DNA from 3 places in the Pelagibacterium sp. 26DY04 genome. Region 3 is predicted to be linked to each of the others. Evidence: predicted binding sites of a transcription regulator. Region 3 holds the regulator's gene; each other region holds the start of a gene.
What was found. Region 3 encodes LexA, which represses DNA repair genes until DNA is damaged. Its sites were predicted from a motif close to TGTTCNNNNTGTGTTCNG; they were not measured.

Region 1: ruvC (crossover junction endodeoxyribonuclease RuvC) is a predicted target of LexA. The motif match lies at 1,841-1,858, and genes of this name have one in related genera.
Region 2: recA (recombinase RecA) is a predicted target of LexA. The motif match lies at 1,705-1,722, and genes of this name have one in related genera.

Annotation. Positions count from the first base shown of each region.
Region 1 is NZ_CP101731.1:3,119,537-3,122,811, forward strand. Features, by position in the region: gene NO932_RS15415 (PIN domain-containing protein) at 1-360, opposite strand, end outside; gene NO932_RS15420 (AbrB/MazE/SpoVT family DNA-binding domain-containing protein) at 347-580, opposite strand; gene ruvA (Holliday junction branch migration protein RuvA) at 681-1,298, opposite strand; gene ruvC (crossover junction endodeoxyribonuclease RuvC) at 1,295-1,798, opposite strand; gene NO932_RS15435 (GGDEF domain-containing protein) at 1,982-2,806, shown strand; gene NO932_RS15440 (YebC/PmpR family DNA-binding transcriptional regulator) at 2,849-3,275, opposite strand, start outside.
Region 2 is NZ_CP101731.1:2,465,727-2,469,001, reverse strand. Features, by position in the region: gene cckA (cell cycle histidine kinase CckA) at 1-1,442, shown strand, start outside; gene NO932_RS12270 (hypothetical protein) at 1,439-1,609, opposite strand; gene recA (recombinase RecA) at 1,794-2,864, shown strand; gene alaS (alanine--tRNA ligase) at 3,133-3,275, shown strand, end outside.
Region 3 is NZ_CP101731.1:2,010,085-2,013,359, forward strand. Features, by position in the region: gene glp (gephyrin-like molybdotransferase Glp) at 1-485, shown strand, start outside; gene NO932_RS09805 (ribbon-helix-helix domain-containing protein) at 755-1,090, shown strand; gene lexA (transcriptional repressor LexA) at 1,289-1,996, shown strand; gene NO932_RS09815 (aminotransferase class I/II-fold pyridoxal phosphate-dependent enzyme) at 2,182-3,275, opposite strand, start outside.

The DNA.
Region 1 (3,275 bases), 1.1 Mb from region 3:
CGCGTGACGATCGAAAGTCACGGTTGTCGTACAATTGGCAGCGGCATTGTGGGCGGCAATCATGGCATCCACGACCCCGCAATTGGCCCGCGCGCTGTCTTCGAGCGCGCTGATCACGATTTCCGTGTTTTCAACGACGAAATCGCTGCTGCTGACCAGCATCCAAATGGCCTCGCGAACCTGCGCTTCGGGAAACTTCTTGACGCGGGTCAATACGGTATAAGTTTCCGCCAGCACAAGCATGCTCACATAGATCGGATGATTGCTGGCGAGTGTCAGCAATCGGCGTGCGGCGGGAGACTGACTATCATCGTCATCGGCCAGGAACCGCACCAGCACATTGGTATCAACGCCCAGCACGGATACGCTCGTCGTCTTCCTCGAGGACCAGCGCCACAGCTTCATCCATTTCTTCAACCGTCATGCCATGCCCCCTTGGAGACCGTCCCAGAACACCGGCGATTTCGGAAGCACGAATATTTCTTGGCCGCAGTACATACCGCCCGTCTTCCTTCACGAATTCGACCTTGTCGCCGGGCTTGAGGTTCAGCGCATCCCGGACGTCCTTTGGCAAGGTCATCTGCCCCTTCGACGTCAATGTTGCCGTGCTCACAGCAACCTCCAATTATTCCTTACCCACACAAGATAGTAAGGAATTTTCACTCGCGCAAGGACAGCACTCACGAACTCAATTCCCGCAGCCCCAGCCGGATCAGCTTCTCGGTCGCAGTGTCCTCACCCTCTTTCGCCACCACACGCGCAACGGCGCCGGAGGCCTGGGCCTGGGGGTAGCCGAGATTGACCAGGGCCGAAACGGCATCGGAAACGTTGCCGCCGGCAACGCCTTCGCCGAGAGCGGCCTGCAGGCCGATGACGCCGGCATCGGCCGAACCAAGCGCCGGCACCTTGCCCTTGAGTTCGGAGACAATGCGTTGGGCGAGCTTGGGGCCCACGCCGGGGGCGCGGCCAACCATGGCCTTGTCCTGCAGCGCGATAGCCGAGGAGAGGTCGGAGGGCGAGAGAGTGGAGAGAATGGCAAGCGCGACGCGCGAACCCACACCCTGCACGGTCATCAGCAGCTTGAACCAGAGCTTTTCGGTTTCGCTCGAAAAGCCGTAAAGCCGGATCAGATCCTCGCGCACGATCATCTCGATAAACAGCACCGTCGCCTCGCCCACCCGCGGCAGTGCCTGAAGTGTACGGCCCGAGCAGTGGGCCTCGTAGCAGACGCCATTGACGTCGATGAGCGCGAAATCCTCGCCGATGGTTTCGACGAGCCCCTTGAGCTTTCCGATCATGCGCTCTTGGCCAGCTTGCGGTGTTGCCGGTGGTGGGCGTGGCAGATGGCAATGGCGAGCGCATCGGCAGCATCGGCCGATTTGAAATTGGCGGCGGGCATCAATGTCTTGACCATCAATTCGATCTGCTTTTTCTCGGCATGCCCCGTGCCCACCACCGACTTCTTGACCAGATTGGCCGAATATTCACCCACCGGTAGCCCCATGGAGGCCGGGGTCATCACCGCGATGCCACGCGCCTGGCCCAAAAGAAGGGTCGAGCGTGCGCCGGCATTGACGAAGGTTTCTTCCACCGCCGCCTCGACCGGATGATGCTCAGCGATCAGCCGCATCAATCCTTCATGAAGATGGACAAGACGCAACGCCAGTTCCTCATCGACCGCAGGGGTGAGCACGCCACAAGCGATAAAACGCAGCCGATTGCCCTCGGCTTCGATAATGCCCCACCCGGTACGCCGCAGCCCCGGATCGATCCCCATGATTCGCACCACGTCCAACATGCTCCCAGCGTAAACAACGAACGTGACCCTACCAAGAACAAAGTGAACAAAGCGAAAACATTTCTGTTGATACCGCCCATCGTCGCCGAGCCGATCGCTCGGATTCTCGCAACCTCCGTAAGGGTGCATCAACGGATGCGGTCATAAGGTGGGCTTGGACGCGAAGATTTTCAGGACGCATTGATGACGCGAGAATTCAGACTGCCCCGGCATGCCTGGGTCAGCATCGCCGCGCGAACGGCCAGGCACATGGTGTTCGCAGTCGCCATATCGGTGGCCGTGTCCTACCTGCTCCTCGAAACGTTTTCCCAAGGTATCGGCGAGATCGGGTTGATCGCCGCCATCGTGGCACCGCTCGTTTTGGGCGGTCCGATGGTGTTTTATATGTCGATGCGCCAGTTCGAGTTGCAGATGGCCTATGACCGGTTGGAACAGGCGGCGGCGCGCGACAGCCTCACCAATTGCTTCCACCATGGCGCGTTCGTCGAGGCGGTGACGGCCTCGCTCGGGGACGCGGCCAATGGCGGCGGGGCCCTGCTGATGATCGACGCTGACCATTTCAAATCGATCAATGATCGGTTCGGCCATGCGAGCGGGGATACCGCGCTCAAGCTGATCGTCTCAGCCATCCGCAGTTCCATGGACCGCCCCAACATCATCGGGCGGGTTGGCGGAGAGGAGTTTGGCGTTTTTCTGCCCGGAGCATCGGCCGAACACGCCGCGCACATCGCCGAAACCATCCGCCGTGCCGTGCTGGCCATCCAATTCGACACCGGAGGGCAGGTCTGCACCCTCTCGGTCAGCATCGGCGGCGCCGTCGTAAAAGAGCCGGTGCAATTCGGCGATCTGTTTCGCTTGGCCGACGAACGGCTCTATAAAGTCAAAGCCGGCGGGCGCAACAATATCGACATTGTTGCCATGCCTGTGAAGACTGCAGCACCCAACAGGCCAGCCGCCACCGCGCACGATCTTGTCTATCGCGGGCAGAAGATCAAGCAATCGGCATAAAAAGGCGGCCCGATGAGCCGCCTTGTTTTCGATCGGTAGGGGTCAGGCCGAGAGCTTGGCCATGTCCTCATCGCTCATCTCGAAATTGGCGTAGACGTTCTGGACGTCGTCGTCATCGTCGAGATTGTCGATCATGCGCATCAGGCTCGCGCCCTTGTCGGCATCGACGGGGGTATTGTTCTGGGGCTTGAAGATGGCCTTGACGCTTTCCGCTTCCCCGAGCGCCGCTTCCAGCGCGCTGGAAACCTCGCCGATGTCTTCAAAGGCGCAGTAGATGGTGTGGCCTTCTTCGTCGGACTGAACGTCCTCGGCACCCGCTTCGATCGCCGCTTCCATGACCTTGTCGGCATCGCCAACCTTGGCGGGGTAATAGATTTCCCCGACGCGATCGAACATGAAGGCGACCGAACCGGTTTCGCCCAGCGCGCCGCCGGCCTTCGAGAAGATGGCGCGGACATTGGAGGCGGTG
Region 2 (3,275 bases), 460 kb from region 3:
TCACGCGAATTTTCGGCCTGACTTCGGGTGAGCGGGGCATCGAAGGGCTCGAAGTCGCGACCCTCATCGATACGGACAATCGCGAAAAGCTGGCGGCGGCACTGTCTGATGCGCGGGCGCATAAATCGGAAATCGCGCCCGTGGATGCGACCATTCCGGGCGAAAAGGCGCGCAGCGTCCGCATGTTCATTTCCGGGGTCGAGCAGGGCGGTGAGAGCGACGAGGCGGCAATCCTTTATGCCCTCGACATGACCGAGCAGCGTCAGCTTGAAGAGCAGTTCGCGCAGGGCATGAAGATGCAGGCCGTGGGCCAGCTTGCCGGCGGGGTGGCGCATGATTTCAACAACGTTTTGACCGCCATCATTGGGTTTTCGGACCTGTTGCTTTTGAAGCACAAGCCCTCCGATCCGTCGTTCTCGGATATTATGTCGATCAAACAGAGCGCCAATCGCGCCGCTGGGCTGGTGCGACAGCTCCTCGCGTTCTCGCGGCGGCAGACATTACGCCCGCAGGTGCTCGAAGTGCCCCAGCATATCGACGACCTCACGGTGCTGTTGAAGCGGCTCATCGGCGAAAAGGTGACGCTTGATGTCGAGCATGGGCGTGAGGTTTGGCCGATCCGCGCCGATCTCGTTCAACTCGAGCAAGTGATCATCAACCTTGCGGTCAACGCTCGCGACGCAATGCCCGAGGGCGGACAGATTACCCTCAGAACGCGCAATGTGGATGTGGCCGAGGCCGAGACGCTGACTTATCCGGGCTTTGTACCCGCAGACTACGTGCTGATCGAAGTGGCCGATACCGGCACGGGCATGACGCCGGAAATCATGGAAAAGATCTTCGAGCCGTTCTTTTCCACCAAGGAACTGGGCAAGGGCACCGGGCTGGGCCTTTCGATGGTCTATGGCATCATCAAGCAGACCGGCGGCTATATCTATCCCGAATCCGAAGTCGGGGTCGGAACGACGTTCCGCATCTTCCTGCCGCGTCATATTCCGATCGAAAAGGAAGAAGTGGCCAAGGCCGCGGCTGCGCCCGTCAAGGATCTCACCGGTAACGAACGCATCTTGTTGGTCGAGGACGAGGAAAGTGTGCGCATGTTCTCGGCGAGGGCCCTTTCCACGACCGGCTATGAGGTGTTCGAAGCGGGATCGGGCGAGGAGGCCCTGGAGGTGATCGAGGAAGTCAATGGCGAACTCGATCTCATCATTTCCGACGTGGTGATGCCGGAAATGGACGGGCCGACGCTGCTTACCGAGGTGCGCAAGCGCTATCCGGAGCTCAAGGTGATCTTTGTTTCCGGCTATGCCGAGGAAAGCGTGCGGCAGGGCCTGGAAGACGACAGGAGCGTGGAGTTCTTGCCCAAGCCCTATACGCTTGACCAGATCAATTCCAAGGTCAAGGAAGTGCTTTCAGGCAAGCGGGAGTCCCGGGACGACTAGGATTTGTCCTCAGGCTCGTCGGCTTCCCCGTTCGTTGCCGTGAAGGACGCGCCGAGCCCGGCTCCGATGGCGACGCCAATGCCGATACCCAGGGCAAGATTGTCGAGCGCTATGCCGATGGCAGCGCCGATGGCGATGCCCAATGCAATGGCAGTTCCCATATTCATCCTCGATCCTTTCCACGGCTTTGACGAGGCAAACCGTCGACACGGCTGAGATGTTCCCTAGGGTACAATGTTCTTATTTTGTCCCTTGACACAACTGAAACAAAATGGGAACAAATCAGACATGGGAAATCGATGTCGGCCGCGTTGCACGGGCGGGGCTTTGGTGGAATAAGGAGAGCGAGAAATGGCAGTTTCACAGCTTCGCGTTGTAGACGGGGGTTCGATGGACAAGAACAAGGCGCTCGAGGCGGCACTGGGCCAGATCGAGCGCAATTTCGGCAAGGGTTCGATCATGCGGCTGGGGGAGAACACCTCGGTCAATGTCGAATCGATCTCCACCGGCTCGCTCGGGCTCGATATCGCGCTGGGCATCGGTGGTTTGCCGCGCGGGCGCATCGTTGAAGTGTTCGGGCCGGAAAGCTCGGGTAAAACGACCCTGGCGCTGCATGTGGTGGCCGAGGCGCAGCGGGCTGGCGGCATTTGCGCGTTCGTAGACGCCGAACATGCTCTTGATCCTGTTTATGCGCGCAAGCTGGGCGTCAACGTCGATGATCTCCTAATCTCCCAGCCTGATGCCGGCGAGCAGGCATTGGAAATCGCCGATACGCTGGTGCGCTCGGGCGCCATCGACGTTCTGGTCGTCGACTCGGTTGCCGCGCTCACGCCGCGCGCCGAACTTGAAGGCGAGATGGGCGATTCTCTGCCGGGGCTGCAGGCGCGCCTGATGAGCCAGGCGATGCGCAAGCTGACCGCTTCGATTTCCAAGTCGAAGGCGATGGTGATCTTCATCAACCAGATCCGCATGAAGATCGGCGTGATGTTCGGTTCGCCAGAGACCACGACCGGGGGGAATGCGCTCAAGTTCTATTCCTCGGTTCGCCTGGATATCCGCCGTATCGGTTCGATCAAGGATCGTGAGGAGGTCGTGGGCAACCAGACCCGGGTCAAGGTGGTCAAGAATAAGCTGGCTCCCCCGTTCCGTCAGGTCGAGTTCGACATCATGTATGGCGAAGGCATCTCCAAGACCGGCGAGTTGCTCGACCTCGGGGTCAAGACCGGGATCGTTGAAAAATCGGGTGCCTGGTTCTCCTATGACAGCCAGAGGCTCGGGCAGGGGCGCGAGAATGCGCGCCAGTTCCTCAAGGACAATCCCGAGATCGCCAACCAGATCGAGAACGGGGTGCGCGAGAGTGCGGGCCTTTTGGCTGCGGAACTGATTACCGCCGGCGAGGATGGCGGCGACAGCGACGATTGATGTCGGTGAAGAAGCGGAAACGTCGAGTGGTTGAAATCGAGTGGTTCCGACTCTACCTTTAGCGATGACCTCCTTGGCGCCGGGCGACCGGCGCCTTTTCTTGTTTGGGTGGACGCCTGTTCGCATTGCGCTTGCCCAGTGCACGCGTTATTAGGCTTGCTCAGGTTTTCGGGCCGGCAGGCGGAGGCGAAACTCCTTCTATCCGGCGCGCATAGAACAATAATTTCGGTGTGGCGCGTTCTGCCGCAGACAGGTTCCGGGCTCGATCATGACAAGCGTAAACGACATTCGTTCGACCTTCCTCGACTTCTTTGCCAAGAATGGTCACGAGAAGGTCGCCTCGAGCCCGCTGGTGCCGCGCAACGATCCGACGCTGATGTTCACCAATGCCGGCATGGTGCAGTTCAAGAA
Region 3 (3,275 bases):
CCGAGCCGGATGTGCTGATGACCACTGGCGGCGCCAGCGTGGGCGAACACGATCTCGTGCAGGACATGCTCAAGGCAAGCGGGGTTGATATCGACTTCTGGCGCATCGCCATGCGACCGGGCAAGCCACTGATGTTTGGACGGCGCGGCAAGACTATGGTCTTCGGCCTGCCGGGCAATCCGGTTTCGGCCTTGGTTACGGCGCGCATCTTCGTGCTGCCAGCCGTGCTTGCCATGGCAGGGTGCAGCTCCCCTGCCCCGCTCTATCTTCCTTTAGCGGACGCGTTGCCTCCCAACGGCCCCCGCCGCCACTTCATGCGTGGCCGGTTGCTCCACGATGCGGAGCATGGCAGCAGAGTCGAACCAATCCGCCAGACCGATAGCGGGCATCTCACCTCGCTGGCATCGGCCGATGCACTCATCGCCCAGGACGAGCACTGCGCCGGCAAGCGTGCTGGCGATCTGGTGCAGGTGCATCTGCTATAGGCCCTTCCCCTTCGTGCTCCCAACGACGACGTTCCAATAATCAAAACGAACTACGCGCCAAATCCAACCGCATCCGATAGGATTATCTTGGTCGTCGGCAGTAGCTATTATTACTTGGACTGCCGACTATGTTCATCCTTGTTTGCAACGCGTAAATTGTCTTACGGCGCACCACCTATTTGGAAGGGGGTAGGAGCGTGTCCGGGACCGATCAAGCACCAATCAAGAGACATGGAAGGCCGCATCTGCTACCAGAGCGCGAGACACCCATGCCCACTTCCGAGATTGCCGATTTGCTCGACGGAGCGGCGATAGACGCACTTGCTGAACCCGAATTCCGGGTGCTCTCCCTTAAGGGCGAGCGCAAGGGAATCAGACTGGAAGCCATCTTCTGGCAAGCGCTGGATCAGATCGCGGCGAACCTTGGTGTGCCTCGGAACACTCTCGTTCTCTGGATTATAAGCGCGGCGGGGCATGATCGCTCCAACGCCACGAGTGTTCTCAGGAGCGTGATCGTCGCCTACCTGCTCGACGAGTTCGAGCACCAAAAGCCTCGACGCCGCCCCCTGTCTGCCCCCGTCCCGGCCATGACTGACCCAAGATAATCTCCGCAGCACGTGGAATGGTCGCATCATCCATCGGCTTTGGCCAGAGGTCGTGGCACGCATACACATCAAGGAAGAATTGTGCGCCAGCTCTTGAGAGTCAGGCAGAAATGTTCTTGAAACACTTGCGGAACATTACCGGAACACGTATAAAAGTTCAATATTTGTTCCGATTCGACGCCGCCGAGGGGCTCGACAATGTTGACGCGCAAGCAGCACGAACTTCTGATGTTCATTCATGAGCGGATGAAGGAGAGTGGTATTCCCCCCTCCTTCGACGAAATGAAGGAAGCGCTTGATCTCAAGTCCAAGTCGGGTATCCATCGGCTGATCACCGCGCTTGAGGAGCGCGGATTTATCAGGCGCCTGCCCAATCGCGCCCGGGCGCTTGAGGTGGTCAAGCTCCCCGATTCGATGAATCCCTCGCTCGGTGGCCGCAAGGCCAAGTTTGAGCCAAGTGTTATTGAAGGGAACCTGGGCAAGGTGCCGGCCAAGCCAGTCGCAGCGAGCGCGGACAATGGAGGATCGGTGTCGATCCCCGTCATGGGACGCATCGCGGCGGGCGTGCCGATCGAAGCCATCCAAACCCATTCGCATTCGATTGCCGTTCCGCCGGAAATGCTGGGCGCCGGCGAACATTTCGCACTGGAAGTGCGCGGCGATTCGATGATCGAGGCCGGCATTTTCGACGGCGACACCGTTTTGATCCGCAAGCAGGATGCTGCCGGCAATGGCGAGATCGTCGTGGCGCTTGTCGATGACGAAGAAGCCACTCTCAAACGTTTGCGCAAGAAGGGTAATGCCGTTGCCCTGGAGGCCGCCAACCCTGCCTACGAAACCCGGATTTTTGGCCCCGACCGTGTGAAGGTGCAGGGCCGGTTGGTCGGGCTCTTGCGGCGGTATTGAGGCTTTCGGCAAAACTGGGTGCCAGATACGGTTCGCGCATCTCGCTTGATCTCAGCCGATCCCAGCCCTGCCCCAATCCCCGAGACCTACTCGAGTGGTTGAACGATTAGAAAGACGGTGAAGGAACAGGAGGCGGATACTGCGCATTGAGTTGGATCATCGGTTGCGACAAACTGAGTCACCGATTAGCTGAGAAACGCTCCCATCCGCTCCAGCGCCATTTCTATCGCTTCTCGGGTACCGGCGTAAGAGAAACGCACATATTTGTGCCCGTCGGTGCGGTCGAAATCCTGCCCCGGCGTTGCCGCCACACCGGCGTCGTCAAGCATGCGCGTGCAGAAGTCCATTGTATCGTTGGTGAAGGCCGACGCATCGACATAGGCGTAGAACGCCCCGTCGGACGGTTCGGCCAGCCCGAACCCCAATTTCTTGAGCCCCTCAGAAAGCACCAGCCGGTTTTCCTCATACTGATCGCGGCGGCGGTCGTACTCCTGTCCGGCATCGAGAGCTGCAAGTGCCGCACATTGGGAAACGCTGGAAGCTGAGATGAACAGGCTCTGTGCCATCATCTCGGCGCGGCGCACCAGATCCTCGGGCAGAACGAGCCAGCCGATGCGCCAGCCGGTCATGCAGTAATATTTCGAAAAGCTGTTGACGATCACATGCTGCTGGCTGAATTCGAGCGCGCTCGCATCTGCCCCGGCATAGTTGAGCCCGTGATAGATCTCATCGGAGATGAAGCGCACGCCAAGCCGATCGCATGTGGCGATGATCGCCTCCAGTTCATCGCGCTCCAGCACCGCCCCCGTCGGATTGGCCGGGCTCGCCACCAGCAGGCCCTCGAAGGGGCTGCGCTCGTAAGCCGCCTCGATGTCCGCAGCGGTCAGCCGCCAGCCATTGGCGGGTGAAACCGGAATCTCGACGCTCGAGAGGTTCAGCGAGGCGATGATGTTGAGATAGGCCGGATAGCCCGGCCGCGTCACCGCGATCCGCTGCCCTGGCGCAAATCCCGCAAGGAAGGTCAGGATGAACCCGCTCGACGATCCCGTCGTCACCACGATCCGTTCGGGCGAAACAGAAACCCCGTGGCGCTCGTCATAATACCGGCTGAGCCGTTCGCGCAGGGCCGGCATACCTTTGGCCGCGGTATAGCCCATGGGCCGCTCAAGACACCCGCGAACCGCATCGAGCACTGGCTGTGCCGGCTTGCCGCCCGGCTCGCCGATTTCGAGATGACACACGATTCTCCCCTCGGCTTCAAGCTTTTGCGCCCGCGCCA